DNA from 2 places in the Streptomyces sp. NPDC107522 genome. Region 2 is predicted to be linked to the other one. Evidence: riboswitches for the same ligand, from Rfam matches in the RefSeq annotation. Region 2 holds a riboswitch; the other holds the start of a gene.

Region 1 (12,973 bases), on a different contig from region 2:
AATCGCCGGTCTTTACGGTTCAATTAACTCGCCAGTAACGTCACTTGTGTGGTGACTCCGGTGAACCCCCCGCCTCTTGGCCGCACTTCGCCACGGCAACCCACGGACACGTGGCGACAGGCGGCCGCCGCCCTTCCCGAAGGCGTCCGCGTACGGGTGCTGCGTGCCGTGTACGGCGATCCGCGCGCCGCCGCCGAACTGGTCCCGCGCCTGACCGACCGCCAGGCGGCCGGCATCGATCCGCTCCCCACGGAGCCGGCCGAACTGGCCCCGTCCCTGCTGCGCGAACGCCGGGCGGAGATACGGCAGTTGCCGGACGACACACGCCTGCTCCTGCTCCTCGCCGCCGCCGACCAGTACCCCGTCCCCACCGACGCCTTCCTGCGCGCCCTCATGGCCGCCCGCCTCGACACACGGTGCTTGGACGCCGCCGAGACGGCCGGGATCGCGCACGCGGGAGCGGGCGGGGTGGTGTTCCACGACGCGTGGACGCGGATCGCGGCCTACGAGACGGGATCCCCGGCCGACCGCCGCGACGTCCACCGACTGCTGGCCCGCGTGCTGCGCGACAAGGGCGAGACACCGTGGCGCTCATGGCACCGGGGTGCGGCGGCGCTCGGCCCCAGCGGGCGACTGGCGGCGGAACTCGGCGCCGCCGCGAGCCGGGCGGGGGACGCGGGCCGGCTCGCCTTGGCACGGGCGCTGGCGGAGCGGGCCGCCGCACTGTGCCCCGACCCGTCCGAGCGAGCGCGCCTGGTGGTCCGGGCCGCCGGGTACGCCTGGCGCTCCGGAGACGGGGACCGGGCGCGCAGGCTGGCGGCCGCCGTCGCGGACGACGCGCTGACCGGGGTAATCGCCCTGCGGTCGGGGAACGCGTCGGAGGCGTTCGACGCGTTGCTGACGGCGGTGGTACAGGCGGGGGCGGACCCGGGGGAGGACGGCGGAGCGGCGTCCTGCGCGCCGACGGCTCCGGACACCGGTGGCGCAGAGGTCGGAGGCTCGGCCGTCACCGAGTTGCGGTCGGTGGACGCTGTCGTGGGCGGGGGTTGTCGGCCGACGGTCGCCGAGGGGGGCGGCGGCCGAGGGGCGAGAGCCGCTGCCTGGGACGTGGGCGGCTCGTCGCCGAGGGAAGCCGCCGACAGCAGGGCCTCCCAGCCCGCGGGCCGCATCGGGTCCAGTACCGCACCTGCGCTCGGCGGTGGCGATGCGCTGCGCGCCGGAGTGCCTCCCGCCGAAGCAGTTCCCGTACCGCCGGCCGCCGACGCGGCCCGCGCTCCCGCCGCGTCCGGCACCGTCGCCACTTCCGCCCCCGCGGATTCAGCCGCCGTAGCCACCCCTGCCCCGGCCCGCGCCCTTGCGGCGTCAGCCGCCGTAGCCACCCCCACCCCCGCCGTCCACCTCCTCGCCCGTGCCACCGAAGCCGCCATCTACACGGGAGACGTACGCCGCCTGCGTGAGGCCGCCCGGGTCGCCGGTCGGCTCGGTGTCGTGCCGCCCGGCACCCTGACGGGTCTCGTGGCCGCGTTCGACGGACGGTACGCGGACGCCCGTGACCAGCTGAAGGCGGCGGCCGGGCGGTGTGGGCCGGGTGGTGATCCCACCGTCCTCATCCATGCCGGGATCGCCGCCCTGCTCCTCGGTGACCACACCCGCGCGGCCACGGCGACCGTCCGCGCGGCCGCCTCCGCCCGGGCGCGGGGCACGCCGGTGACCGTGGCGCAGGCGATGGAGTTCCGGGCGTACGCCGACTTCTGGACGGGACGTCCGAGAGCCGGTGAGGCCGCCGCGACCGACGCGCTGTGGCAGGCCCACGCCACCGGTCAGGACAACGGCGCCTGCCATCTCCAGGCCGCCCTCGCCATGTTCGCGGCACTCACCGCAGACATCGACGTCTGCCGTGAACGCGCCGCGACCGCACGGTCGTACGCCCTCGCTCACGGCCTGGGCCTGCCCGCCGCCCTCGCCCAGTGGGCGCTCGCCTTCCTCGACCTGAGCAGTGGCCGATACGCCGCCGCGGCCACCCGGCTGCGTGCCCTCGCCGCATTCGGCCCCGGACACGGCCACCGGGCCATCCGCCACCTGGCCACCCCGCACTACGTCGAGGCCGCCGTCCGCACCGGCGACACCCGGGTAGCCCGCGTCGCGCACGCCGACTACCACCACTGGGCGAGCACCGTGCGCAGCCCCGACGACCTGGCCCTCAGCGCCCGCTGCCGCGCCCTGCTCGCGCCCGGCGAGGAAGCGATCGACCACTACCGCACCGCCCTCGACCTGCACTCCCACGGCACCCGCGACTTCGAACGCGCGCGCACGGAGCTGCTGTTCGGCAGCGCCCTGCGCCGACTGCGCCGCCGCACCGAGGCACGCGACCGCCTGCACAGCGCCCTGGAGGCGTTCGACTCCTTCGGCGCCCCGCACTGCGCGGCCCAGGCCCGCACCGAACTCCGGGCTCTGGGCACCCCGGCCACCCCGGCGCGGAGCGGCGCCGACACCCCCGTCTCCCGCCTCACGGCCCAGCAGCTCCTGGTCGCCCGCATGGCCGCCGAGGGCGCCACCAACCGCGAGATCGCCGCCCGCCTGGCCCTCAGCCCGCGCACGATCGACCACCACCTGCGGGGCGTCTTCACCCGCCTGGGCATCCGCTCCCGCGTCGAACTGGTGCGGCTCGTCGCCCAGAGCGACGCGAGTGAGGCCGTTCAGGCCTAGGAGAAGGCACGGGCGAACCCGGCGAGGTTCTGCGGGCAGGCCCAGATCTCGCGCGTCATCCGGCGTTCGAACCAGTTGTCCGACTCCTCGTCGGGCCAGAGCTCGTCCTCGGCCACGGCCGCTTCACCGGCGGTCTCCCGCTCCGGGTGGGCCAGCATCTCCAGGACGTACCGAAAGTTGTCCAGCCCGTCATCGTCCTGGAGGTCGTCACAGGGATGCTCGTCATGGGTACAGGGCCTCTGCCCGAGAGCCTGCTCGACGGCGCCCATCGCCTTCAGCACATGGGCCTCGGCCTCTGCGTCCGGGTAGGCGTAGATCACGTACGGGCCTATGAGCACCAGCCCGAGGGTCCACAGCGCCGTGTCCGGACCGTCTGCCGCCACGCTCGCCCGGAGGTTCCTCGCGCACTCCAGCACTTTCGTCGGCGCATCGCCCAGGTAGTAGCCGTGCCGGATCTCGTCCCACTCGCCGATCAGGACGTCCCACTCGGCGACCGCATCTGCATTGACCATGATCAGAGCATGGCACGAGGGTCTGACACCCGGGGAGCGTCACCCGCAGCCACGCCTCACGGCGCCACCCGCCCCCGGAACCCCTCCGCGTCCCACGTCCCGAACAGCCGCGGCGCCAGCCAACCCGGGGCCGCCGAGCGGAAGTCGGCCGACGACAGCAACCCCGCACCCGCCGGCACCGCACCCAGCAGCGGCGCCCCCGCCACCTCCGGCAGATCCGCGACATTGCAACGCGACGCCAGATCCGGTGCCTCGGGCCAGCTGCCGATGACCACACCCAGCAAGTCCAGCCGCCGACCCCGCAGTTCGCGTGCCGTCAGTTCCGTCGTGTTCAGCGTGCCCAGACCCGCCGACGCCACCACCAGAACCGGCGCCGCCATCAGCTCGGCCGCGTCCGCCAGCGTGCCGCCCGCCTCGTCGAAGCGGACGAGCAGCCCGCCCGCCCCCTCGACCAGCACCAGGTCGTGCTCGGCAGCCAACTTGGCGGCGGCGTCGGCGATCTCATGCGGGTGGACCGGCGCACGGCCGGCCCGCCGTGCGGCGGTCGCCGGGGCCAACGGGTCGGGGTAGCGGGCGAGTTCGCCGGTCGTTATGGTGCCGGCGAGTCGCGCGACCTCGTCGGCGTCCCCGCGCTCGTCCGGCCGTACACCGGTCTGCGCGGCCTTGAGCACCGCCACCGACCGGCCCGTCGCCACAGCCGCCGCGGCGACTGCGGCGGTCGTGACCGTCTTGCCGACCTCCGTGCCCGTGCCCGTGATCACCAGTACCGGCATGTCAGCCCTCCCGTGCCGCCGCGCACACCGCGCGGGCGATCCGTGCCACGTCCGCGTCGCCCGTGACGTAGGGCGGCATCGTGTAGATCAGGTCGCGGAACGGCCGCACCCACACGCCCTCGCGCACGGCGGCAGCGGTCGCCGCCTTCATGTCCACTGCGTGGTCCAGCTGGACGACCCCGATGGCGCCGAGGACTCGGACATCCTTCACGCCCGGAATGTCCTTCGCGTGGCCCAGGCCTTCCCGCAGCCCCGCCTCGATCCGCTTGACCTCGGCCAACCAGTCCTGGCCGAGCAGCAGCTCGATCGAGGCGCAGGCGACCGCGGCGGCCAGCGGATTGCCCATGAAGGTCGGGCCGTGAGCCAGCACCGGCACCTCGCCCCGCGAGATGCCGTCGGCCACGCGGGACGTGCACAGCGTCGCGGCCATCGTCATGTAGCCGCCGGTCAGCGCCTTGCCCACGCACATGACGTCCGGTGTCACCGCTGCGTGATCCGCCGCGAACAGCGCGCCCGTGCGCCCGAACCCGGTCGCGATCTCGTCGAACACCAGCAGCACGTCGTGCGCGTCGCACGCCTCCCGCAGCACCCGCAGATACGCGGGGGAGTGGAACCGCATCCCGCCCGCGCCCTGCACGACCGGCTCGACGATCACGGCGGCCAGTTCATCGGCGTGCCGTGCGATCAGCGAGCGCAGATGGTCGGCGTACGACTCCTCGTACTCCGCCGGCGGCGGGTCCGCGAACACCTGGCGCTGGAGCACCCCGGTCCACAGCTCGTGCATCCCGCCCTCGGGGTCGCACACCGACATCGGCTGCCAGGTGTCGCCGTGGTAGCCGCCGCGCCAGGTCAGCAGCCGCTGCTTGCCGGGGCGGCCCAGCGAACGCCAGTACTGCAGGCACATCTTGACCGCGACCTCGACCGACACCGACCCGGAGTCGGCGAGGAAGACATGCTCCAGGCCGTCGGGCGACATGTCGACAAGGAGCTTCGCCAGGCGTACGGCGGGCTCGTGGGTGAGCCCGCCGAACATCACATGGCTCATCCGCGACAGCTGCTCGCGCGCGGCCTCGTTGAGCACCGGGTTGTTGTAGCCGTGGATGGCCGACCACCAGGACGACATGCCGTCGACCAGCTCGCCGGAGCCGTCGGCCAGTTTCAGCCGCACCCCGTTCGCCGACTCCACGACGAGCGGCTCGATACGGCCGGGCATGGGGCCGTACGGATGCCAGACGTGCCGCCGGTCGAGCTCCAGCAGCTCGGGCACGCTCAGGTCGGGCATTTGGTGCAGGTCAGGCATTGGGTGCGAGGTCCGTTCCGGCGCCCCGGCGGCGTACGGCGACCAGGTCGGTGCGCGGCTCGCCGACCGGCGCGGCAGCGGCCGTACCGCACACACCGCCACCCTCGTGCGACCCGCAGCCCGCGCTCTCGTGCGACCCGCACCCGGCGCTCTCATGGGACCCGCAGCCCGCGCTCTCGTGCGAGCCGCACCCGCCCCCGGCCGCCGCAGCCCGGTGCTCCGGCAGCGTCACCTGGTCGGCGCCCTCCACCTCGAACCCGGCGTCCGCGATCATCTCCAGGTCGGCCTTGCCGGCCTGGCCCTCGCTGGTGAGGTAGTCGCCGAGGAAGATCGAGTTGGCCAGGTGCAGGGCGAGGGGCTGCATCGTGCGCAGATGCACCTCGCGGCCGCCCGCGATGCGCACCTCGACGTCCGGGCACACGAACCGGACCATCGCCAGGATCCGCAGGCAGCGCTGCGGGGTGAGGTTCCACTCCTTGGCGAGCGGGGTGCCCTCGAACGGGATCAGGAAGTTGACCGGCACCGAGTCCGGGTCCAGCTCGCGCAGCGAGTAGACGACGTCGACCAGGTCCTCGTCGCTCTCGCCCATGCCCGCGATGAGGCCGGAGCAGGCGGACAGGCCGGCCGAGTGCGCCTTCTGCACGGTGTCGACCCGGTCGGCGTACGTGTGCGTGGTCGTGATGTCCCCGTACGTGGACTCCGAGGTGTTGAGGTTGTGGTTGTACGCGTCCGCGCCCGCCTCGCGCAGCCGCTCCGCCTGGCCGTCGGAGAGAAGGCCGAGGCAGGCGCAGACCTCGACGCCCTCGTTCTGGTCCTTGATCGTCTTGATGGTCTCGGAGACCCGGTCCACGTCACGGTCCGTCGGGCCGCGCCCGGACGCCACCAGACACACCCGCTTGGCGCCACCCGCCAATCCGGCGGCCGCGGCCTGGGAGGCCTCGTCCGGCTTGAGCCAGGTGTACTTCAGGATGCCGGCGGTGGAGCCGAGCCGCTGGGAACAGTAGGAACAGTCCTCCGGGCACAGGCCCGACTTGAGGTTGACGAGGTAGTTGAGTTTCACCCGTCGGCCGAACCAGTGACGGCGCACCTTTCCGGCCGCGGCCACCACATCGAGCAGGTCGTCGTCGGAAGTGGCGAGGACGGCCAGCGCCTCCTCGCGGGTCGGCAGCTCGCGCCGAAGCCCCTTGTCCACCAGCGTGTTCAGCAGGTCCATGGGAGCAGATCCTGTCCTACGGACCCACCTCGGGCCAAGGAGAGTTCGTACAACAGAGGCGTTTCGACGTGTGGGTATTGCCACATCCTGGGCTGCGGGTCTTGCGACTAGTGTCTGTTCACTGCCTACAAAAGCATCGGAGGACCCATGGCGTTCGGCTGGATCGACGAGCAGGCCGAGCGGCGCCGCCGCATCGGACTCGTGCGGACCCTGCGCCCCCGCCCCGCCGATTCACCGCTCCTCGACCTCGCCGGAAACGACTACCTGGGCCTGGCCCAGCACCCCGAGGTCGTCGAGGGCGCCGCCGCGGCCGCCCGCACCTGGGGCGGCGGCGCGACCGGCTCCCGCCTGGTCACCGGCACCACCGAGCTGCATGCCGAGCTGGAGCGCGAGCTGGCCGACTTCTGCGGCTTCGAGGCCGCGCTGGTCTTCTCCTCCGGGTATGCGGCGAACCTGGCCGCTGTCACCGCGCTGACCCCGCGCGGCTCCCTGATCGTCGCCGACGCCGGCAACCACGCCTCGCTCATCGACGGCTGCCGGCTGGCCCGCGCCACCACCGAGGTGGTGGAGCACGCCGACCCGGACGCGGTGCGCAAGGCGCTGCAGACGCATGACGGGCCCGCCGTCGTCGTCTCCGACACGGTGTTCTCCGTCGACGGCGACCAGGCCCCGCTCGCCGGGCTCGCCGACGCCTGCCGGGAGTACGGCGCCGGACTGGTCCTCGACGACGCCCACGGGCTCGGCGTGCTCGGCACCGGCGGGCGTGGTGCCCCTTACGGGGCGGGCCTCGCGGGCGCCGACGACGTCGTCGTCACCGTCACCCTGTCCAAGTCGCTCGGCAGCCAGGGCGGGGCCGTGCTCGGCCCGGCCCGGGTGATCGACCATCTGGTGAACACGGCACGGACGTTCATCTTCGACACGGGCCTCGCGCCCGCCGCGGTGGGGGCGGCCCTGGCCGCCCTCCGGCTGTTGCGTCGCGAGCCGGAGCGGGCGGGACGGGCGCGCGCGGTGGCGGGCGAGTTGTACACCCGCCTGACGGCCGCGGGCCTGACGGCGGTCCGTCCGGACGCCGCGGTCGTCTCGGTGCGCGCGCCCTCCCGGCAGGAGGCTGTCCAATGGGCGGCCGACTGCCGTACGGCAGGCCTGGCCGTGGGCTGCTTCCGTCCTCCCTCCGTTCCCGACGGCATCTCCCGGCTGAGGCTGACTGCCCGCGCGGACCTCTCCGAGGCGCAGATCGAGCGCGCTGTACAGGTGATCGGCGAAACACGACCATGAGTCGGCGTGACACGGCCGGGAACCGCCCTTGACGAAAATCGGTCAGGAACTGATCAGGACTGGAACGCGGCGGTGAAGCCCGCCCAGCTCTCGGGGGAGAAGAGCAGCGCGGGCCCGGCCGGATCCTTGGAGTCGCGCACGGCGAGCAGCCCGATCCAGGGACCGGAGTGCGCCCGTGCCGTCTCGACGCAGTTGTTGGCGCCGGTGCTGTAGCTGCTGCGCAGCCATCGGACACCGAGCAGATCGGTACTTGAGTTCACGTTCCGAGGCAGTGCGGTCATGGTGCCTCCTTCTTACGCGCCGCCACCCAGCGCGGCGATGTAATCCATCGATTCCTCGGGCGAAAGGGCGTGGATCCGAAGGGCGTTGAAGGCCTCCGTGTAGGCCTGGAGGTCTTCTTTCCGTTCGAGATAGAGGCTACTCGTCAAGTGGTCGAGAACAACCACATCCAGATCAGAAGTGCTCGAAAATGAGAAGATAACGAAAGGCCCGGTGATGCCGATATGCTCCCCGGCCGCGAACGGCAGTACCTGCAAGCGGACATGCGGCAACCGCGCCGCCTCCAACAGCCGCCCCAGCTGCCGCGTCATCACTTCGGGCCCGCCGATCTCCCGGCGCAGCACCGCCTCGTCGAGCACCGCGCTCAGCCGCAACGGCGGATCGGCGTGCAGCACGTCCTGCCTGGCCAGACGGACCGCGACCAGCGCGTCGAGCCGTTCGTCGGCGGCGTCGTCGAGTCCGCTCACCGCGGCCCGTGTCACCGCCCGGGCGTACTCCGGTGTCTGCAGCAGCCCGGGCACCACGGAGGTCTCCAGCGTGCGCATCGCGCTCGCCTGGGACTCCAGGCTGATGAAGTCCCGGTAGGTCGGCGGCAGCACGCCCCGGTACGCGTGCCACCAGTGGTGCCGACCACCACCGTCGTCCGACTCTGCCAACACCAGGAGCAACTCGCGCAGTTGGGAGTCCCGTACACCGTAGGCGTCGAGCAGTAACCGCACATCGGCCGGTTTCACCCCGCTGGCGCCGGTCTCGATCCGGCTCACCTTGGACTGGTGCCAGCCCACCAACCGGGCCGCCTCACCACTGGTGAGCCCGGCTCCGGTGCGCAACGCACGCAGTTCCGCGCCCAGTTTCCGGCGGCGTACCGCGGGTCCGTGCTGCATGGGCAACTCCTTACTCCAACCGAGCCGCCCAAATACGGTCTGCCGTCGCAGAGTTCACCGCTTCGAGCGACAGATATATGCATATCTTGGTGGATCGGCACCCTGACGGCCCTGGTAATGGCAGTCTGGCGACGAAGCACCAGTCCGGGACCGTACTCGAACCATCCGCTCCGTGTCGGACTGCGGTCCCGTTGGGAAAGGGACGACATCGCCATGGCAGATCACTTGGAAGCATCCGTCACTCTGCCGAGCGATCCCGCCTCGGTCTCCGCGGCCCGGGCGTATGTGGTCACCACCCTCGCCGAGTGGGGACTGCCACCGGAGACGGAGACGGCCGACACCATCCGGTTGATCGTCTCCGAACTCACCACCAACGCCGTACAGCACACCCTCGGTCAGTCACCCACCTTCACGGTCGACCTCGAGCTCGACCGTGACGAACACCTGCGCATCGGCGTCACCGACAGCCATCCGCGGTTCCCCAAGCGGCTGCCGGCCGCGGTCCAGCAGGACAACGGGCGTGGCATGGTCATCATCCGCTGGCTGACCGCGGAGTGCGGCGGCAAGCTGAGGGTGCGGCCGACGCGGGAGGGCGGCAAGACCGTCTCCATCGAGCTGCCGTGGATCGTACCGGCGGAGGCGACAGCGCTCCGCGCGGAGGGGCCGTGATGGGCGAGTGCCGCGATGGGTTGTCTGTCGTCTGCGGCTCCGTTGCGGCTGGTCGCGCAGTTCCCCGCGCCCCTTGGGGTCAGGACAGCTGAGCTCGGCTGAAAGTGCCGCGCAGTAGCGCGCGGAAGGCGTCCGCTGCGGGGGACGTCTCGGCCGTGCGGTAGGCGACCGAGACCGTACGGCGTAGCTCCCCGCCCTCCAGTGCGCGCACCCCCACCGGAGTGACCGATGTGCGCGCCACCATCTCCGGTACGAGCGCCACTCCGAGGCCCGCGCTGGCCAGCGCGCACACCAGGAGGTATCCGGGTGTCGGGACCAGCACCGACGGTGTGGCACCGGCCCGGGCCAGGAGCGCCTCGACGCCCCGTCGGGCCGGAGCGTCCGGCGCCATGCTGATCAGGGGCTGGCCGGCGAGCTCGGCCAGCGGCAGGCGTGCGGTTCCGCTGGTGAGGGCGTGGCCCGGGGCGGACACCAGGACCAGCTCCTCGACGAGGATCGGCTCGATGCCTACGGAGGACGGGAGCGGGATCGGGTCACCCGGCTGATAGGCGTGCGTCAGGGCCAGGTCGACCTCGCCGGCTGCCACGGCGGTGACGCCGGCCGAGGGTTCGTAGTCGGCGACGGTCAGCTCCACGTCCGGATGGGCCCGGCGGAAGGCGCTGAGGGCCGGCGGCAGCAGATGGATGCCGGCCGTCTGGAAGGTGCCAAGGCGGAGCGTGCCGCCCGACAGCCCGGTCAGCCGGGCCAGTTCGTGCCGGGCCCGCTCGAGCTCGTCCAGCACCCGCCGCGCCCGGGTCACCAGCAGCTCCCCCGCACCCGTCAGCCGCGCCCCGCGGTGGTGCCGTACCAGAAGGGCGGTGCCCGCCTCGCGTTCCAGCTTGGCCAGCTGCTGGGAGAGCGCCGGCGTGGTGTAGCCGAGCCGCTCGGCCGCTCGGGTGATCGAACCCGCCTCCGCGACCGCCACCAGCGCGGCGAGCCGGGTCGGGTCGTACATGCGAGTCTCCCAGGAGCCTAAACCAATGCTTTAGGAGTCTCCAGAATATTCGAAATACCTGTTGAAGGCTTCCGGACGGCACTCTGGCCGCATGGATGCTCAGCTCATCGCCTTCACCGGGGTCTCCGCCGGCCTGGTCGCCATGCCCGGGGCGGACTTCACCGTCGTCGTACGCAACGCCCTCGTCTCCCGCCGGGCGGGCATCGCCTGCGCGCTCGGGATCGGGGCCGGGCTGCTGGTTCATGTGACGCTGGCGGTGGTGGGAGTCGCCGCGGTGCTGGCCGCCGTACCGGCGCTGTTCCGGGCGCTCCAGGTGGTGGGCGGTGTCTATGTGCTGTACCTGGGCGTTCAGACGCTGCGGCAGCGGCACACCGAGGTGGCCGACACGGGCGCGGGCGAGGATTCCACCGCGCGGCCGCTGCGGCAGGGCTTCGTCACCAACGCCCTCAACCCGAAGGCGTCCCTCACCTTCCTCAGCGTGCTGCCGCAGTTCGTGCCCGCGGGCGCTCCGGCGCTGCCCCGCACGCTGCTGCTGGCCCTGATCGTGCTCGCGATCGCGCTGGTGTGGTTCCAGGTCGTCGCACTGCTGGTGGACCGGCTCGGCAGGTGGCTGCGCAGGCCACGCGCCGCCCGGGCGGTCACGCTCGGCACGGGGGCCGCGCTGACGGCCTTCGGCCTGGCGCTCCTCGCGGGGCCGCTGTCGGCCCTGTGAGGCCCCGGGGGCGGTGACGGCACATCAGACTGCCGTCACCGCCTCCGGGAAGGTCACTTGACCCGGCCGTACCAGACGCTCCTGGTCCAGATCTTCTGCAGCTTCACGACGTCCCCGCTCTTCGGGGAGTGCCAGATCTTTCCCTTCCCGGCGTAGATGCCGACGTGGTAGACGTTCGACCCCGAGTGGAAGAACACCAGGTCCCCGGCCTTGCGGTTACTGGCGGAGATGTGACGCGTCTTGTTGTACTGCTGAGCCGCCGTACGGGGCAGCTTCTTGCCCGCCTTCTTGTACGAGTACAGCGTGAGCCCTGAGCAGTCGAACCTGTACGGCCCGGTGGCGCCCCACTTGTACGGGGAGCCCTTCTTGGAGGCCGCCACTTGAAGTGCCTTGGACGCCGGCGTCGCGGCTTCGGCCTCGGCGGTGAGGCCGGGGGCGACGACGGTGCCGCCCACTGCGGCGAGGGTGAGAGCGGAGGCCGTACCGGCCCGGGCCATCAGCGACGGGACACGATTGAGCGCAGTCATGCGCAACCCTTCGTCAGCCGCCTGTGAAGGATGACCTGTCGGATTCGGGCTGGCGAAGTTGCCCGGCCGCGTTGCCGCGGCTTCACCCCAAGGGTTGCTCGGATCGAACGAACGTCCGCTCCGGCGACCCGTCTTGCTCGGGTCCTCCACTCCTGCCGATCCACTCCTGAAGACCGGTCATCCGGGCGGCGGCAGGACTCGGCGTCCGCCCGGACCGCCCCGCCGCTGTGGCGGGGGCTTGTCATCAGACAGGGATCTTGACGCACGAGTGAGCGAAATACCCAACGGAATCGGGGATTTGTGTTGTTACTCACCACTCACCCGTTCGGGTGGGTAGCCACGTTTTCGTAGGGGTGTCCAGATGCCCGAGGAGCCCCGGACCAGGGACGGAACGCTCGATTCCGCCTTGACGTCATGACTGTTGCGCAACCCTGACAGGCATACAAAAGGAGAAGTGACTACGCCGAAAGGGGGTACGTCATTTGGTCCGTTTCAGCCCCGCTCCGGACGCCTCGTCAATGGGCCGAGGCGTCCGGTGTCGCTCTGAACACGCCGTCAACTGTCGGAGCGCGGCGGCACCGTGACGCGAGCCGTGCGGCGCTCTCCGTCCAGCACGCGCAACGCACGCGCCAGCGTGGGCGCGTGCAGCTCCGTCTCACCGCGCTGGTGCATCAGCGCCAGCGCGTCCCGGAGCTCGGCCGCCCTGGCGACCAGCGCCTGGGCGGCGCGCAGTCCGCGGTAGGTGTCGCCGTGCTGCGCCGGGTTGATCCGGCCCAGTAGGTCGACCACGTCGAGGTAACGGTCGATCAGCTCGCCCTCCGCACGGGTCAGTGCGGGCAGGGGTGGCAACTCGGGTGGGAGCACCGGCCGATCACCGCCCAGTGGGCGGGGCGAGGGTGGTCTTGCGGCTGGGGATGATCCGGTCCACCAGGCCGTACTCCACGGCGGCCTGCGCGTCCAGGATCTTGTCCCGCTCGATGTCGGCGCCGACCTGCTCGCGGCTGCGCCCGGTGTGCCGGACGAGCAGCTCCTCGAGGCGGGCCCGAATGCGCGTCAGTTCGTCGGCCTGGATGGCGAGATCGCTCGCCTGTCCCTCGATCGGCTCGGGCAGCCCCGGCTGGTGGATCAC
Region 2 (17,852 bases):
GCGCGCTGACCAAGACCGCCGCCGCCTCCGCCTCGCCCGCCGAACTCGGCCGCATCGACGTCGTGTTGCTCTCGCACGACGAGCACCCCGACAACCTCGACGTCTCCGGCCGTGCGCTGCTCGCCGGCATACCGCTCACCCTCACCACGCCCAGTGGCGCGGGACGGCTCGGCGGTACCGCGCGAGGACTGGCGGACTGGGAGTCCGTGGAGGTGGACCGGTCCGGTGGAGGGTCGATCACGGTGACCGGGGTGCCCGCACTGCACGGCCCGGGGGAGCGCGAGGAACTCGAAGCGGTCGTCGGTCAGGTCGTCGGCTTCGTACTGACCGGCGAGGGTCTGCCCACGGTGTACGTCAGCGGCGACAACGCCCAGCTCGGGCCGGTCGAGGAGATCGCCGAGCGGTTCGGGCCCGTCGACACCGCCGTCCTCTTCGCCGGTGCCGCGCGCACGGCCGTCCTCGACCGCCAGTTGCTCACCCTCGACAGCGCCCGGGCCGTGGAGGCCACCCGGATCCTCGGGGCGCGGCGCGTCGTTCCCGTCCACTTCGACAGCTGGGCCCACTTCACCGAGGGGCGGGAGGAACTGGTGGCCGCGTTCACCGCGGCGGGACTGGCCGACCGGCTTCAGCTGGGCTGATGGACGGCGGCCTCACAGGAATGTCACAGCCCGGCCCGATAAGTCCCCAGTGACGCATGGCGGGTTCCCGCCAGTCCGTGATCTTCCCTCCGTGAACTATCAACAGAAATCGGTCCCTTGAGGAAAGCTTGGCGATCATCCGGAAGCACCATCCGGACCGCGGCGGTCGAAGGTGCCCGACCCGGCCGCCGATGCCTACGTTCCTTCAGCACCAGGGATCACCATGCCCCCCACCCCCCACCCGGCCCCGATACCGGGCGCGCGACGCGCCGCCCGTATCGCCGTGGCCGCGGGCCTCGTCGCCGCGCTCTCCGCGGCCGGGCCTCTGCCCCTCGCCCTCGCCGCGGACGGCGCCACCGTCACCGCGGCCGACCCCGGCGTCAAGTCCGCCCACGACAAGCTCGGTTCGGACGACGCCGACCTCCTCGCCCAGGCCAAGGCACAGCGCGCCAAGACCGTCACGATGATGATCGCCACGGCGCCGGGGCAGACCGAGAAGGTCGCCCGGGAGCTGGACGCCGTCAAGGGCGGCTCGGTGGGCCGTACGTACGACAAGCTCGGCTACGTACGCGCCACCGTGCCGACCGGCAGGGCGGACTCGGCCATCGCCGCCGCCGCGAAGCTCTCCTCCGTGCAGGCCATCGACCTGCGCGACGAGATACCCCTGGAGGAGCCGGACCTCGACAGCGGCGGCAAGTCCGGCGCCTCCGCGGCCACTTATCCCGGCCCGGACGAGAACACCCCCGCGAAGAACCCGTACAACCCGTCCTTCGAGACGGGCGCCGTCGACTTCGTGAAGAAGAACCCGAAGGCCGACGGGCGCGGAGTCACCATCGGTGTCCTCGACACCGGCGTCGACCTCGCCAGTCCCGCGCTGCAGAAGACGACGACGGGTGAGCGCAAGATCGTCGACTGGGTGACCGCCACCGACCCCCTCGTCGACGGCGACGGCACCTGGCGGGCGATGACCACCTCCGTCACCGGGCCCAGCTTCACCTACGGCGACAAGACCTGGAAGGCGCCCGCGGGCGAGTACCGGATCAGCACCTTCCGCGAGGCCGTCACCACCCAGGGCGAGGTCAAGGACGGCGACGCCGACGGTGACGTCAACCGCGACGGTGACAAGACCGACGACTGGGGCGTCCTGTACGACGCGAAGGCCGGCACGGTCACCGTCGACGTCGACGACAACGGCGACTTCACCGACGACACCCCGATGAAGCCGTACAAGGACGGCTTCCAGGTCGGCCACTTCGGCACCGACGACCCCGCCACGGACATCGACGAGAGCCAGGACTTCGTCGTCGAGATCCGCAAGGACGTCCCGATGGACCCGCTGGGCGGCGACTGGGTCGGCAAGAAGGCCGACTTCGTCAACATCGGCCTCACCGCCGGTTCGCACGGCAGCCACGTGGCCGGCATCACCGCCGCGGGCGGCCTGCTCGGCAGCAAGCACATGAACGGCGCCGCCCCCGGCGCGAAGATCGTGTCGTCCCGGGCCTGCGTCTTCGGCCCCGGCTGCTCCAGCGTCGCGCTCACCGAGGGCATGATCGACCTCGTCGTCAACCGCGGCGTCGACGTCGTCAACATGTCCATCGGCGGCCTGCCCCCGCTGAACGACGGCAACAACGCGCGTGCCGAGCTCTACACCCGGCTCATCGACACCTACGGCGTCCAGCTCGTCATCTCCGGGGGCAACTCCGGCCCCGGCGCCAACACCATCGGCGACCCCGGCCTCGCCGACAAGGTCCTCTCGGTCGGCGCCGGCGTCTCGAAGGAGACGTTCGCCGCCAATTACGGCAGCGGCGTGGCGAACAAGTACCAGCTGTTCAACTTCTCCTCGCGCGGCCCGCGTGAGGACGGCGGCTTCACCCCGACCGTCGTCGCCCCCGGCTCCGCGGTCAGCACCATCCCGGCCTGGATGCCCGGCGCACCCCTGGCCGAGGCGGGCTGGAAGCTGCCGGCCGGCTACGCCATGTACAACGGCACGTCGATGGCGGCCCCGCAGGCGGCGGGCGCGAGCGCGCTGCTGCTGAGCGCCGCGAAGCACAAGGGCATCGACCTCACGCCCCAGAAGCTGCGCACCGCGCTCACCTCGACCGCCCACCACATCGAGGGACTTCAGGCGTACGAGGAGGGTGCCGGCCGCATCGACGTCCTCGACGCCTGGAAGGCGGTCAAGGCGGGCGCCACCGCTCACGAGTACGCCGTGAAGGCGCCGGTCGACACCGCTCTCGACCAGGCGCTGAAGACGCCGGGCTTCGGCACCGGCATCTACGACCGCGAGGGCGGCCTCAAGGCCGGGCGGAAGAAGTCGTACGACGTCACCATCACCCGTACGTCCGGACCCGCCGGCCCGGTCCCGCACACCCTGCGCCTGGCGAACAACAAGGCCCGCACCTTCTCGATCCTCGGCCCCAAGGTGGTCGACCTGCCGCTGAACAAGGCGGTGACCGTCAAGGTGCAGGCCGCGCCGAAGCACGCGGGCATCAAGAGCGCGATCCTCGTGGCCGACGACCCGCGGACGGTGGGCGTCGACCAGCAGATCCTCAACACCGTCGTGGTCTCCACGCCGGTGAAGCACACCTTCACCGCCTCGGGCTCGGTGCAGCGCAACAACTTCAGGTCGTACTTCGTGACCGTCCCGGAGGGCGCGAAGTCGCTCCAGGTCACGCTCGGCGGGCTGAAGGAGGGCAGCCTGACGAAGTTCAGCGCCATCAGCCCGTACGGCGTCACGGCCGCCGACGACGACCCGAACACCACGGACATCGCCTCCTACGCGGACCCGCTGCCCGGCGTCTGGGAGATCGAGGTCGACGCGCGCCGTACGTCGGCGCTGTTGGACAACCCGTACAAGCTGAACGCCACCGTGTACGGCGCCTCCTTCGACCCGGCGTCCGTGACCGTGCCGGAGGCCGAGGTCGGCACGCCGGTCGCCGCCTCCTGGACGGTGACCAACAAGCTGGAGGCCGTGGACGGCACCCTCAAGGGCGGCGCGCTCGGCTCGTCGAGGACCACGCGGCCCACCATCGCCGACGGCGCGACGCAGACCAGCACGATCGGGTTCCCCGAGGGCACCACGTCCCTGGACGTCGCCATCGGCAAGGTCTCCGACCTGGGCGCCGACCTCGACCTCAACGTGTACGACGCCGAGGGCAACCTCGTCGGCCAGTCCGCGGACGGCGACTCCGAGGAGGCCGTCTCCATCGCCGCCCCGGCCGCCGGCACCTACACCGTGGAGGTCGTCGGCTTCGAGGTGCCGTCCGGCTCGACCGCGTACGAATACCGGGACGCGTTCTTCTCGTCCTCGCTCGGCTCGGTCACGGTCGGCGAGGCCGCGGTGAAGCTCGGCACGGGCGACTCGGCGAAGGTGTCGGCGAACGTCACCGTGGCGCGGGCCGTGCCCGAGGGCCGGCAGCTCTTCGGTGAGGTACGGCTGGTGAACACGCGCGGGACGACCGCGGGTGTGGGCGGGGTGACGATCGAGAAGGTCACGCCGTAGTCGTCGTACGTACGACAGCGGGGCGGGTGTCCGGTGCCGGGCGCCCGCCCCTTTGCTGTGCCCAGGTGCTTCAGCCCACGTTGAGCCCGGCCAGATCCCCCAGCGGCAGCGTGTGCTGGGTCTGCAGCACCTTCGCGCGCAGGTAGCGGACGTTGTCCGGGGTGGCGAAGACGCCGGTGGGGACGCGGTCGCGGACCTCGATGCCGAGGGCGCGCAGCTGGTCGGCCTTGTCGGGGTTGTTGGAGAGCAGGTCCAGTTCGCCGATGCCGAGGGCGGTGAGCATCTGGGCGGCGGCCGTGTAGTCGCGGGCGTCCTCGGGGAGGCCCAGGGCTGCGTTCGCGGCGTAGGTGTCGAGGCCCTGGTCCTGGAGGGCGTACGCGTCGAGCTTGTTGTAGAGGCCGATGCCGCGGCCCTCCTGGCGCAGGTACAGCAGCACGCCGCCGTGCTCGGCGATGCGCTCGACGGCCTCGCGCAGCTGGGGACCGCAGTCGCAGCGGGCCGAGCCGAAGACGTCGCCGGTCAGGCACTCGGAGTGCAGGCGGACCAGGGGGGTGGTGCCGGGGGCCGGGTCGCCGAGGACGACGGCCACGTGCTCCTGGCCGTCGGCGAGTCCGTGGAAGGTGACCAGTTCGGCGTCGGCACGGTAGCCGTCGTGGAAGCGCAGCGGGACCCGGACGCGGGCGCGCTGGGTGGCGGCGGCGGTGAAGTCGGGCATGCGGGTTCTCCGGGTTCCGTCCGTGGGCCTGCTGCTTCAGATTTGAAGCAGCTCCTCGGTCCAGGACCCTACCCCATGCTTTAAATTTGAAGCAACAGGTTTGTCATGCGCGTCACGTACAACCCGTACAAGGGGCGTTACGAACAGGATTTGCCGGAACGCCGCCGCCAGGGCACCTCATCCGGCGTCGCGTGCGCGCTGTCCCCCTGGAACCCCTCGCCGATCGCCGTGAAGATCTCCTCCAGCTGTCCGACCTGCTCCGGGGTCAGCCGGTCGAAGAGCAGCGACCGTACGGTCTCGACATGCCCCGGGGCCGCGCCCTCCAGGACCCGCATACCCTCGTCCGTGAGGGTCGCGATGCTGCCGCGCTTGTCCCAGCGGCAGTCCTCGCGCCGCACCAGGCCGTCCTTCTCCAGCCGCGAGACGCCGTACGTCAGCCGACTGCGGGTGATCTTCAGGCCTTCCGCGAGGTCGGTCATGCGCAGTCGGCGCTCCGGAGCCTCGGACAGGGTGGCGAGGATGGAGTAATACAGGTGGGGCATGCCGGCTTCCTGCTGGAGCTGCCGGTCCAGCGCGTCCTCCACGAGCGCGGCGGCGGCGATGTACGCGCGCCAGGCGCGCTGCTCTTCGGGAGTGAGCCAGCGAGTCGTCATGCGACCAGTGTAGGTTTGTTTCAAACTTGAACCAAGCCTGAGATGCCGAGAAGCCGAGCCGGAGAGCGCGCCGATGCCGTCGTACCCCTACGTCCTGCTGTCCGCCGCCGTCTCCCTGGACGGCTACCTCGACGACACCACCCCGGAGCGGCTGCTCCTGTCCAGCCCGGCCGACTTCGACCGGGTCGACGAGGTACGGGCGTCCGTGGACGCGATCCTCATCGGCGCCGGCACGATCCGCGCGGACAACCCGCGGCTGCTGGTGAACTCCGCCGAGCGGCGGGCGGCGCGGGTCGCGGCGGGGAAGCCGGAGTATCCGCTGAAGGTCACGGTCAGCGCGTCCGGCGAACTGGATCCGACGGCGAACTTCTGGCACACCGGCGGCGAGAAGGTCGTCTGTACGACGGAGAAGGGCGCGGAGCGGCTGCGGCGGGCGCCGGTCGCGGCGGACGTGGTCGCGCTGGGCGCGGAGCTCGACTGGCGCGGCCTGCTGGAGCACCTGCGCGAGGTGCGCGGGGTGGAGCGGCTGATGGTCGAGGGCGGTGGCACGATCCACACGCAGCTGCTCCAGCAGGGGCTGGCGGACGAGCTGCAGCTGGTGCTGGCGCCGCTGTTCGTGGGGGACCCGGACGCGCCGCGGCTGTTCGGGCCGGGCGGGTACCAGGGCGGACGGCTGCGCCTGCTGGAGACGCGGCGGATCGAGGACGTCGTGCTGATGCGCTACGAGCCGACGGCGCCGGGCGCCGGAGTCCTCCCTGCCGCGGCCGACCGGCACTGGCTGGCCTTGGCGTGCGAGCTCGCCGCGCAGTGTCCGCCGTCGGATACGGCGTTCAGTGTGGGGGCGGTGGTCGTGGCCGCCGACGGGACCGAGCTGGCCCGCGGGTACTCCCGGGAAGGGGGCGATCCGGTGGTGCATGCGGAGGAGGCGGCGCTGGCGAAGATCGCGCCGGGGGATCCGAGGCTGGCGACCGCGACGGTGTACAGCAGCCTGGAGCCGTGCACGCGCCGGGCGTCCCGGCCTGTGCCTTGTGCGCGGCTGATCCTGGAGGCGGGGGTACGGCGGGTGGTGACGGCTTGGCGGGAGCCGGACACATTCGTGGCGGGGGCCGACGGGAGCGGTGTGCTGGCGGGGGAGGGGGTGGACGTCCTGGTCCTGCCGGAGTACGAGGAGCGGGCGAAGGCTCCCAACGGTCACCTGCTGACCTGATCCGGCTGCCGGACGGGCTGAAACCTGGTGCCGCGCCGTCCCCGTAAAATCGATCCCACTGTGTCTGACTCCCTCAACGCCCCAGAAGCCGACGCCCCCGGCACCCCCGGCATCCCCGAGCAGCCCGGCGCCTCCGAGCAGCCCGGCGCCTCCGAGCAGCCCGGCCTCTCCGGCGAGCATGCCCCTCACCTCCCGGGTGTCTCTATTCGGCACACCCGGGCCAAGGGCGAGCCCCGGTTCCCGGACGGGCCCAAGGCCGATCCCGCCGGGTCGCACTTCGAGCGGCGGATCCGGAGTTTCCAGCCGCGGCGGAGCAGGGTGACCGCGGGGCAGGCGGACGCGTTGCAGCGGCTGTGGCCCAAGTGGGGGCTGGACATCGACGGGCAGCGCGTCGTCGACCTCGGTGAGCTGTTCGGGAACAGCAATCCGGTCGTTCTGGAGATCGGCTTCGGGATGGGGGAGGCCACGGCCCAGATGGCCGCCGCCGATCCCGGCACCAACATCCTCGCCGTCGACGTGCACACCCCCGGTCAGGGCAATCTGCTGGGCCTCGCCGACCGGAACGGGCTCACCAACCTGCGCGTCGGCAACGGCGACGCCATCATCCTGCTGCGCGAGATGCTCGCCCCCGACTCGCTCGACGGGCTGCGCGTCTACTTCCCCGACCCCTGGCCCAAGAAGCGGCACCACAAGCGGCGCCTCATCCAGCCCGAGTTCCTCAGCCTCGCCGCGACCCGGCTGAAGCCCGGAGCCCTCGTGCACTGCGCCACCGACTGGGAGCCGTACGCCGAACAGATGCTCGAAGTGCTGACCGCACACCCCGACTTCGAGAACACCCAGGCCGACGGCGGGTTCGCGCCGCGTCCGCAGTCCCGTCCGCTGACCCGTTTCGAGGGGCAGGGACTGGACAAGGGTCATGTGGTGAACGACCTGCTCTTCCGCCGCGTACAGCGGTAGGAACAGCGGGAAGAACAGCGGGAAGAACAGCACTTACAAGAGCGCGTACAAGAGCACCGACAACAGCATCTGCAGGGCATCTAAAGCAGCATCGACAGCACCCCCACCGGCGCCGGAACCCCTCGCGCTGCTGCGGGCGGCGCCCCCGTCTCGTTAGGGTCAATGCCGTGGCCACCTGTCCCCCGTACCCGACGCACCCCACCGGTCCCGCCGGCGGCGCACTGCGGCACGCGCACTGGTGGCAGAAGCGCTGGGTGCGTTACGGCGCGCTCAGCACCCTGCTCGCGCTCTCCGGGCTGGTCATCCTCGCCCTGGTGCGTGAGCAGACCGGCACCGAAGGGTTCCTGGTCGGACTCGGGCTCGCCGTGCTGCCGGTGCCGCTGCTGGTCGCCTCCTTCCGGTGGCTGGACCGCGTCGAACCGGGCCCCTGGCGCAACCTGCTGTTCTCCTTCGCCTGGGGCGCCTGCGCGGCGGCGCTGATAGCGATCGTCGCCAACAGCTTCGCGACCAGATGGATAGCGACCGCGACGGCCGATCCGTCGCACGCGGACACCCTCGGCGCGACCGTCATAGCGCCCATCGTGGAGGAGACGGCCAAGGCGGCCGCCGTCCTGCTCGTCTTCCTCTTCCGCAGACAGGACTTCACCGGAATCGTCGACGGCGTGGTGATAGCCGGTGTCACCGCCACCGGCTTCGCCTTCACCGAGAACATCCTCTACCTCGGCACCGCCTTCGGCACCGACCAGCTCTCCGGCGACAGCGGCATCGCCTCCGTCACCGCGGCGACCTTCTTCGTCCGCGTCATCATGTCGCCCTTCGCGCACCCCCTCTTCACCGTCCTCACCGGCATCGGCTTCGGCATCGCGGCGCTGTCCGGCCCACGACAGCACCTGCGCCGCGTGCTCCTCCCGATCTCCGGGCTGCTGCTCGCCATGGGCATGCACGCCACCTGGAACGGCTCGTCGGCCCTCGGCGAGTACGGGTTCTTCGCCGTCTACGCGGCCTTCATGGTCCCCACGTTCGGCCTGCTGACCTGGCTCGTGATCTGGACCCGGCAGCGCGAGCTGAGGACCGTGCGCGAGGAACTGCCCGCATACGTCGCCGCCGGGTGGCTGACCCCGGGCGAGCCGTTCGCGCTCGGCTCGATGCGGGCCCGGCGGGTGGCCCGGCAGTACGCGCGGCGCCACGGCGGGCGGGAGGCGGCCCGGGCGGTGGCGCAGTACGAGGCGTACGCCACGTCGCTGGCGTTCCTACGGCACCGGGGGCGCCGCGGACGGGCCGGCGCCGACTTCGTCGTACGGGAACGGGAGTTGCTGCACGAGCTGTGGGGGCGCCGCGCTTTCGCACGCCCCGCGCTGAATGCCGCGCAGGTCTGGCCGACGTATGGATATCCGGCGCCGGGTCACTGGCAGCCGTACGGACAGATGTACGGACAGATGTACGGGCAGGGGTACGGAGGGGTGCCGTACCCCGCGTACAACCCGTATCGGACGTGACCGTAGTAGGCGGCGGGCGGGCCGGTGTCGGTCTCGCCCCCGCCGCCCCTACCCGTCCCGGCCTTCAGGGGCTGCGCCCCTCCGACCCCGCCAGGGGGCAGCACCCCAGGCGGGCTGAAGGACTCAGGCCGACGCGGCCGTCAGCTTCTCCAGCTGCCCGTCCGTCAGCCTCAGCTCCGCCACGCCCAGCAGTGCCGGCAGCTGCTCGACCGTCCGGGCCGAGGCGATCGGGGCCGCGACCGTCGGCCGGGACGCCAGCCAGGCCAGGGCCACCGTGGCCACCGGCGCCTCGTGGGCCTGGGCGATCTCGTCGAGGACGGCGAGCACGTTGCGGCCCCGCTCCGTCTCCAGGTACCTGCCGGCGCCCTGGGCGCGCGGGCTCCCCACCGTCGTACCGGCGCGGTACTTGCCCGTGAGGAAGCCGGACGCCAGGGCGTAGTACGGGACCGCCGCGAGGCCTTCCCGCTCGGCGAGGTCCTGGAGCTCGCCCTCGTAGGTGTCGCGGGAGACCAGGTTGTAGTGGGGCTGCAGGGCGACGTACCGGGCGAGGCCCTCGCGGTCGGAGAAGTCCAGGGACGCCCGCAGCCGCTCGGCGGAGATGTTGGAGGCGGCGATGTGCCGTACCTTGCCCGCCTTCACCAGCTCGTCCAGCGCGCCGATGATCTCCTCGACCGGGACTTCGGGCTTGTCGAAGTGGGTGTAGTAGAGGTCGATGCGGTCGGTGCCGAGGCGGCGGAGCGAGGCGTCCGCGGCGGCCTTGATGTTGGCGGCGGACAGGCCCTGGAAGTCGGGGTGCTGGCTGACCTTCGTGGCGATGACGACGTCGTCCCGGTTGCCGCGCGCCCGCAGCCACTTGCCGATGATGGTCTCGGACTCGCCGCCCGCGTTGCCCTCGACCCAGGCCGAGTACGAGTCGGCCGTGTCGATGAAGTTGCCGCCGGCCGCCGTGTAGGCGTCGAGGACGGCGAAGGACCGGTCCTCGTCGGCGGTCCAGCCGAAGACGTTGCCGCCGAGGGAGAGCGGGGAGACCTCGAGGTCGGAGGAGCCGAGCTTGCGAAGAGAAGTCATGCTCGACATCAACGCGCTTGGCGGAGCCCGGTCTTCCGGGACGCCCGCAAATTTCCCGTAAACAAGCGGACCCCGGCGCTCCGGAAACCGGCAGCCCTGACGTGGGGGGTAGCCGTCAGGACCGCCGGGGGATCGGAACCGGGATCAAAGGCCGGGGCATCCGAAACGCGGTCTCGGAAGCGGGTGAACCTCAGGGCGTGAGGCCCTTGCTCTGCAGCCACGCCATCGGGTCGATGCCGCTCGTGCTGCCGTCGGGGTGCACCTCGAGGTGGAGGTGGGCACCGGTCACGTTGCCGGTGGCGCCCACGCGGCCGATGACGTCGCCCGTGTTGACCTTCTGGCCCACGCTGACGCTGATCGAGGACTGGTGCGCGAACCAGAGCTCGGTGCCGTCGTCGAGGGTCAGCACGGTCTTGTAGCCGTACGAGCCGTCCCAGCCGGCGAACGTGATCGTGCCGGAGTGGACCGCCTTGATCAGCGTGCCGGACGGGGCGGCGAAGTCGAGGCCCGTGTGGTAGCCGGACGACCAGTAGGCGCCGGCCTGACCGAAGGTCGAGGTGATGGTGTACGAGGAGGTCGGCAGCGTGTACTGCTTGGCCAGCTCGGCGAGGCGCTCGGCCTCGGCCTTCTTGCGGGCCTCCTCCTCGGCCTTGGCCTTGGCGGCGGCGGCCTTGGCCTCGGCCTCCTTCTCCGCCTTGGCGGCCGCGGCGGCGGCCTCCTTCTCGGCGGCGGCGACCGCTTCGGCGGCGGCCTTGTTCTGGATCTGGTCCTGCTGCTGCTCGACCTGGGCGATGATCCGGGCCCGCAGCGCCTCACCGGCGTCGCTGGTGCCCTGGGTGGTCTCCTCGGTGGTCTCGCCCATGGTGCTCAGCGCGGTCGCGGAGTCCTCGGCGGCGGAGGAGTCGTCGTCGGAGATCAGCGGCAGGTCGGGCATGGTGATGGCGACCGGCGGCTTGCCGCTCTGCGCGCTGGCCATGCCGCCCGCGCCGACGGCGGCTATGACGCCGACGCCGAGAACCGTGGAGCTGCGCGCGAGTCCCCCGCCGCGCTGCTTGGCGACGCGATGCCTGCCACGGACCGGACGAATGGACTCCGCGGTGGGGTTCCACTCCTCGAACGGGCCCTCGTCGGTGCGGTAGCTGTCGTAGCCGAAGGTGTCGGTGCTGCGCTGACTCGGCACGAACGGGGCTTGCGTAGCAGGCCTGTTGGACGCCACGTGGGCGTACTCCTTTCCTTCCTTCTCGCCTACCGGGTTAGCTGACGGGTTCGGAGCAGGAAGGTCTCCTACGCGCGTATACCGTCCGTGACTTCACGGCGGAATCCGCGCGATTCACCCCAGGGTGGTGGTTCCCCGGCTCCCTTGCGGGATTCGGCGCGTGCGCACGGAGCCATCTCTTGTGACGGCTGGGACGACCGCGCTGCGTTATCGAACGTTAATAGACGCGAGGTGCGGATTCCAAGCTGTTCCGCTTGATCATTAACTATTTTCAGCGGGACTTAGGGGTCATGAGCGGCCTAAATCGGGCGAGTTGGCCGAGGCTCGGGAGCCACACAGGTATTGACGGTATGTCAGTTGTTATGCGGAGGGCGGTCGCCCGATCACCCTTGGTGAGAACGATCACGGTCGTCGTACGGCGATGAGGGCCATGTCGTCCGCCATCCCGTCCCCGGAGTGCCGGCGCACCTCCGCGGCGAGCGCACCGAGGAGCGCGGCCGGCTCGCGCTGTGCGTCGGCCCGCTGCCCCGCGAGACCCACCTCGGGGTCGTAGAACCGTCCGTTCTCGTCCCGCGCCTCGGACAGGCCGTCGGTGTACAGCAGCAGCGTGGATCCGCTCACGAAGTCGGCCTCCTCGGCCCGGTCGGGCCAGGCGCCGAGCTCCGCCATGCCCAGCGGCAGCGCGGGCTCGGTGGCGAGCAGCGAGCGCACGCTGCCGTCGGCGTACAGCAGCAGGGGCGGTGGGTGCCCGCGGTTGACGAGCCGCACGATCCCGTTGCCGTGCGGCAGCTCGGCGAGTACGGCGGTGGTGAACCCCTCGTAGGACTCGACTCCCTCGCGCCGCATACGCTCGCGCGCCAGCGCCCGCTCCAGCCGCTGTGCCACTGCCTCCAGAGTGGCCTCCTGCTCGGCGGCCTCCCGGAAGGCCCCGATGACGACGGCGACGGCCCCCACGGCACCCATGCCCTTGCCGCGTACGTCCCCCACGACGACCCGTACACCGTGCGGGCTGTCCTGCACGGCGTACAGGTCACCGCCGATGGAGGCGCCCTTCTGCGCCGCCTCGTACCTGGCCGCGATCTGGAACCCTCCGATCCGCTCGGCGGGCTCCGGCAGGACGGCGCGCTGGGCCGCCTCGGCGATCTCGCGTGCGGAGGCGAGGCGCTCGTTGCTGCGGCGGACGAGAAGGTTGATGAGGACGGCGAGCACGCAGACGACCACCACGGTGACCAGCTCGGTGATCACCTCCGCCCGGGGGAGGCCGCCGAGATGAATGCGGAGCCCGAGCAGTACGGCGAAGGCGACCAGGCCTGTGACGACCGTGCCGCGCTGCGTGTAGAGCGGGGCGGCGACCAGGGGCGCGGCGGTGAAGAAGGGGGCGCCGGTGAAATCCGTCGGGGTGGCGTAGTCGTACACGCCCCCGGCCCCGATCGACAGGGCCGGCAGCAGCCGGACGAACCGGCGTGCGTACGAGATCCGCCGTTCCTCCACGCCACCAGCGTTTCCGAAGCGGGGGCGGAGGGCGAGTGGGGAGGGCCGACCGGGCGAGTGGGGCCGACGGGAGTCGGGAGGGGGCGCGGGAGAAAAACACTCAGGGCCGGAACTGAACTGATCAGTTCCGGCCCTGAGCCTTCAGTAGCGGGGACAGGATTTGAACCTGCGACCTCTGGGTTATGAGCCCAGCGAGCTACCGAGCTGCTCCACCCCGCGTCGGTGAGTCCATAGTACGCCATCCGCAGGACTCGAAGCACACGGCTTTCCACGGCCTGCGTCTGACCAGCACTTCCGGCCTGTCTGGCGCTCGAGGAGAAGGCGCCGCCATCCCTGGCCCCCGCCCACCCGTAGGGGCTTCCGCTTCTCGACGCCGGTCCGCGTCATTCAGCCCGTCCGGCGTTTGAGGACGAGGCCCTTTCGGGGCCGAAGCGGGGGTCCAGGGGGCGGCAGGCCCCTGGCGGGGTGGAAGGGGCGGAGCCTCTTCAGGATGGGACGGGTAGGGGCGGCGGGGGCGAGAAAACCCCAGGCAGCCGGCACCGGCACCGCACCCACCCGCTCAAACACCCTCCAGCACCGCCACCACCCGCCGCGCAACCTCCCGCCCGATCGGCAGCGAGGCCGTAGCCGCAGGACTCGGCGCATTCAACACATGCACCGCCCGAGCCCCCTCCCTGATCAGAAAGTCATCCACCAGCGACCCGTCCCGCAACACCGCCTGCGCCCGCACCCCCGCCGCCGCAGGCACCAGATCATCGGACGTCACCGCAGGCAACAACCTCCGCACCGCCTCCGTGAACGCCCCCTTGGACACCGATCGCCGCAGCTCCCCCGCCCCGTACCGCCAGTGCTGCCGAGCCATCCGCCACACCCCGGGCCAAGCCACGGTCACCCCGACCTCCCGCGGCCGTACGACCCCCCACCCGTACCCCTCCCGGGCCAGCGCCGGCACCGCGTTGGGCCCGATGTGCACATCCCCGTCGATCCCGCGCGTGAGATGCACCCCGAGGAACGGGAACGCCGGATCCGGCACCGGATACACCAGCCCCCGCACCAGCTCGGGCCGCGCCAGCGAGTAGTACTCGCCCCGGAACGGCACGATCCGCACCCCCGGCTCGTCCCCTGTCATCCGGGCCACCTCGTCGCAGTACAGCCCGGCACAGTTCACCAGCACCCGCCCCCGCACGACGTCCCCGCGCGTGGTCCGTACGGCGACCCCCAGCTCCGCCCGCCGGTCGACCCGCTCGACCTCGGCGCCGTACCGGATCTCCGCCCCCGACGCCTCGGCCAGCTGCCGGGCGACCCCGACGAAGTCGCACACGCCCGTCGTCCCGACGTGTATCGCCGCGAGCCCCCGCACCTCGGGCTCGTACTCCGAGATCTGCGCGGCGCCCAGCTCCCGCACCGGAATCCCGTTCTCCCGCCCGCGCTGCACCAGCGCGTGCAGCCGCGGCAGCTCCTCCCGCTCCGTCGCGACGATCAGCTTGCCGGTGACGGCGTGCGCGACGCCGTACTCCGCGCAGAACTTGACCATCTCGGCGGCGCCCCGCACCGCGTACCGCGCCTTCAGCGACCCAGGCCGGTAGTAGATCCCGCTGTGGATGACCCCGCTGTTGCGCCCCGTCTGATGCCGGGCGGGCCCCGGCTCCTTCTCCAGCACGGTCACCCGCGTCCCCGGCGCGGCACGCGTGATCGCGTACGCGGTGGACAGCCCGACGATCCCCCCACCGATCACGAGCACATCACAGTCGTAGCCGACAGACCGCACCTGCCCCGCCACCTGCACCACCTCCGGCTTCGATAGTGCACTGCGCCACTGACAACGCCTTCAAACCCAGGGGACTGCAGCGCCGGAAAAGGGGCGCGGGACTCTGCTGATATGCGGCCCCACCCGCGTGGGCGCGATCAACCACGGACAACCTGCACCTGCAAGCGACAAAAACCAGGCAGACGAGAAGGCACCCGCCCCCCGAAGCGGAGCGCTCACGCCGGAGCCATGAGAAGCGGCCGAGCCCGCTCCCGCAACTCCACAACCCGCGGCTCGTCCCCATACGGCTCAAGCCGATGAAGAAGATCCTTCACGTACTCGGTAGTGCGCGCAGAAGATATCCGCCCCGCGACCTCCACCGCCCGCACGCCCTGCTCGCACGCCGCATCGAGATTGCCCGACTCGAGCTCGGCGACCGCCGAAACGACGAGCCGCAGCCCGTGCGACCGTACGAACTCCTCCGTCGGCTTCGACAGCGCCTGCTCCGTGAACCGCCGCACCTGCCGTGGAGCCTTCAGGTCCCGATAGCACTCGGCGGCGTCCGCGGCGAACCTGTCGTAGGAGTAGAACCCGAGCCAAGACGGATCGTTGTCACCCTCCCGGGACCGTTCGAGCCAGCCCTCCGCCGCCTTCAGCGCGGCTCCCGCCGCCTGCGCGTCACCCGCGCGTGCGTGCGCGCGTGCCTCGACGAGCCGGAAGAAGCTCATGGTGCGGGCCGTGGCGAGGCCACGGTTGCGTTCGAGGGCGGCCTGCGCGAGGTCGACGCCCTCGTCGCCGAAGCCCCGGTAGGTCGCCTGGAGCGACATCGACGCCAGGACGTACCCACCGAGGGGTACGTCGGCCGCCGCGCGCGCGAGCCGCAGCGCCTGGATGTAGTACCGCTGGGCGGCCTCCTGCTGACCGGTGTCGAAGGCCATCCACCCGGCGAGCCGCGTGAGTTCGGCACTCGCCCCGAACAGGGCACGGCCCACCTCGTCGGAGTACGAGCCCAGCAGCAGCGGTGCCGCCTCCACCCGTAAGCACTCGGGCACCATGGACGAACGCCAGTCGCCGCCTCCGTACTTGGAGTCCCAGCGCCTGGCGTCCTCGGCGGCCTCCCGCAGCTTCTGCACATCGCTGTGGCCGACTTTGAGCGGTGCGCCGGAGCCCTCGGAGGTGCTCGCCTCGCGCGCCACCGAACTGTCGGCCGGGGTTATCAGCCACCGTGAGGCAGGCGTTGCGTATGCGCTTACTGCGAACGAACCGGCCAGCGACTGCCATATGCCGCCGGAGCCGGCGCGGCGCCCGGCGAGGTCGAGACGGTAGAGCTCCGTCGCCGACTTCACCGCCTGTCCGACGTCCCGGGGGAAGGCGAGGCCCACTTCGGGTGCGGGGTCCGCGTCCGCCAGGCCGATCTCGTGGAGCGGCACCGGGCGGCCGAGCTTCTGGCCGATGGCGGCGGCGATGAGGTGCGGCGCGGCGCCCTGCGGCACCATGCCTTTCGACACCCAGCGCGCCACCGACGTCTTGTCGTAGCGAAGAGTCAGTCCCCGCTGAGCGCCAAGGTCGTTGACGCGTCGTGCGAGTCCTGCGTTGCTGATTCCCGCGAGGGCGAGAACGGCGCCGAGTTTTTCGTTCGGCCCGCGTTGCTCCCTGGACATGCGCCACCCCTCGACACAGACGGCTGCCGCGCTGGCATAACCACGCGGCATTCGTAAACCCAGCGTAGTTCGCCGCATCCCAAGCGTTAAGGGGCATTGTTCCGGATGGCGGGATTGTGGTTCGTACTGAAGTGCGGCCTCTGTACGGACAGTTGTGGCGTGCTCCCGTTGTGTGGCTGTGCGCCCGTCCGTGCGCTCTTCTCCAGCCATCGGGGGAGCGGTTCCATGACTCGTGCGTGGGTCGGCCCGCTGTACTGGATCCAGTGGGCTGGGGGATTCCGCCGCCTCCATCCCCGCGGGCGGCGGAACGGTCCGGGGGGCGCACTCCGTTCCCCGGACTGCGCGCGCGGCGAGCACGGCGAGTAGTCCGCAGGGCTTGTACGGAGCGTGCGTGAGCCTGTCCCTGCGGCGCCGATTTGGCCGAAAATCGACCCCGCCTCTCGTGCGGGATTACCGCTCCCACCACGGAACTTGAGGGCGCGAAGGGCGTTTTTGGGGAGCGTATCGGGGGCGCATTCGCGTCGCAGACCTCCTGGTCTCCGCTCGCCCCGCGCGCGTGGATCTCCTTGCCCCGTCCGGGTGTTCGGCCGGCGCCCGGCCCGGCACGGGGGCGCAGGCACGGGCGCATTCCCGGATCTCGAGCGGCTCCGCCGCCCCTCCGGCGCGCGTCCTTCATGGCAGCATGGTGAACCGGTTCGTACGGTGCACTGGTTGTCCACAGCCTGTGGAGGCGTCGATGCGGTGGTTGGTGGGATGGAGCAGCACCGCCGCGGTGGCCGCCGGGATCGGTTCCGCGGGGGCCACCGGAAGCGACGGTGAGACCGTGCACCCGGTGGGGTCCCAACTCCTGTGGGGTGACCCGGATCCGCTGTGGGCGGTCGGCGACTGGCGCCCGGACGAGGTGCGCGTGGTGAAGGCCGACGCCCAGACCCGGATCGCGGTGCTCGGCACATGCGGAGCGAGCGACGAGCAACTGCGGGTTGGTCTGTTCGCCGCGCGCGGAGGCGCACTTCGGCATCTGACGGCGTGGTCCGGCAGCTACACGGCCGTTGTCCAGGTCGGCCGCAGGATCACGGTGTGCGGCGATCTGGCGGGCGCGCGGCCCGTGTTCTACACCCCCTGGGCGGGCGGTACGGCCTATGCGACGGCCGCGCTCCCCCTCGCCGACCTCATCGAGGCCAACCTCGACTTCGGGCACCTCGCCGCGCTGCTCGCGGCCCCGGACGTACCGGCGGCCCTGCACGACTCCACGCCGTACGACGGCGTACGCCGCATTCCGCCGGGGCATGCGCTGATCCTCCGCGCCGGAGCACGCGAGATCGCCGGGTACGAGCCGGTCGCCTCGCTGGCGGTGGCGGCACCCACCGCGGACCCGGACAGCGCGGTGGACGCCGTACGCGATGCCCTGGTGGAGGCGGTACGCGCGCGTCTGTCGGCACCGCGCCACGTCCCCGGCGCCGACATAGACCCAGGCCCCGTCCCCGGCATGGGCCCCGCCGAA

What was found. A riboswitch is a leader RNA that binds a small molecule or an ion and turns the genes downstream of it on or off. The one in region 2 is predicted to bind cyclic di-AMP.
Region 1: linked by a shared signal. The riboswitch ahead of ACZ7L6_RS05485 (C40 family peptidase) and the one ahead of ACZ7L6_RS29555 (M23 family metallopeptidase) in region 2 are both predicted to bind cyclic di-AMP.

What each region holds. Positions count from the first base shown of each region.
Region 1 covers NZ_JBVKAU010000002.1:56,829-69,801, forward strand. Annotated here, with positions in the region: gene ACZ7L6_RS05430 (helix-turn-helix transcriptional regulator) at 49-2,706, shown strand; gene ACZ7L6_RS05435 (hypothetical protein) at 2,703-3,218, opposite strand; gene bioD (dethiobiotin synthase) at 3,275-3,991, opposite strand; gene ACZ7L6_RS05445 (adenosylmethionine--8-amino-7-oxononanoate transaminase) at 3,993-5,273, opposite strand; gene bioB (biotin synthase BioB) at 5,284-6,504, opposite strand; gene ACZ7L6_RS05455 (8-amino-7-oxononanoate synthase) at 6,652-7,779, shown strand; gene ACZ7L6_RS05460 (DUF397 domain-containing protein) at 7,833-8,060, opposite strand; gene ACZ7L6_RS05465 (helix-turn-helix domain-containing protein) at 8,073-8,942, opposite strand; gene ACZ7L6_RS05470 (ATP-binding protein) at 9,156-9,611, shown strand; gene ACZ7L6_RS05475 (LysR family transcriptional regulator) at 9,691-10,605, opposite strand; gene ACZ7L6_RS05480 (LysE family translocator) at 10,697-11,317, shown strand; gene ACZ7L6_RS05485 (C40 family peptidase) at 11,371-11,844, opposite strand; cyclic di-AMP (ydaO/yuaA leader) riboswitch at 11,848-11,980, opposite strand; gene ACZ7L6_RS05490 (hypothetical protein) at 12,400-12,708, opposite strand; gene ACZ7L6_RS05495 (ATP-dependent Clp protease proteolytic subunit) at 12,716-12,973, opposite strand, start outside.
Region 2 covers NZ_JBVKAU010000011.1:14,450-32,301, reverse strand. Annotated here, with positions in the region: gene ACZ7L6_RS29595 (MBL fold metallo-hydrolase) at 1-638, shown strand, start outside; gene ACZ7L6_RS29590 (S8 family serine peptidase) at 862-4,140, shown strand; gene ACZ7L6_RS29585 (GTP cyclohydrolase II) at 4,211-4,855, opposite strand; gene ACZ7L6_RS29580 (MarR family winged helix-turn-helix transcriptional regulator) at 4,993-5,508, opposite strand; gene ACZ7L6_RS29575 (dihydrofolate reductase family protein) at 5,582-6,715, shown strand; gene trmB (tRNA (guanosine(46)-N7)-methyltransferase TrmB) at 6,776-7,672, shown strand; gene ACZ7L6_RS29565 (PrsW family intramembrane metalloprotease) at 7,840-9,168, shown strand; gene ACZ7L6_RS29560 (aldo/keto reductase) at 9,292-10,236, opposite strand; gene ACZ7L6_RS29555 (M23 family metallopeptidase) at 10,427-11,452, opposite strand; cyclic di-AMP (ydaO/yuaA leader) riboswitch at 11,464-11,621, opposite strand; gene ACZ7L6_RS29550 (PP2C family protein-serine/threonine phosphatase) at 11,855-12,943, opposite strand; tRNA gene ACZ7L6_RS29545 (tRNA-Met) at 13,089-13,162, opposite strand; gene lhgO (L-2-hydroxyglutarate oxidase) at 13,503-14,711, opposite strand; gene ACZ7L6_RS29535 (MFS transporter) at 14,927-16,351, opposite strand; gene ACZ7L6_RS29530 (asparagine synthase-related protein) at 17,088-17,852, shown strand, end outside.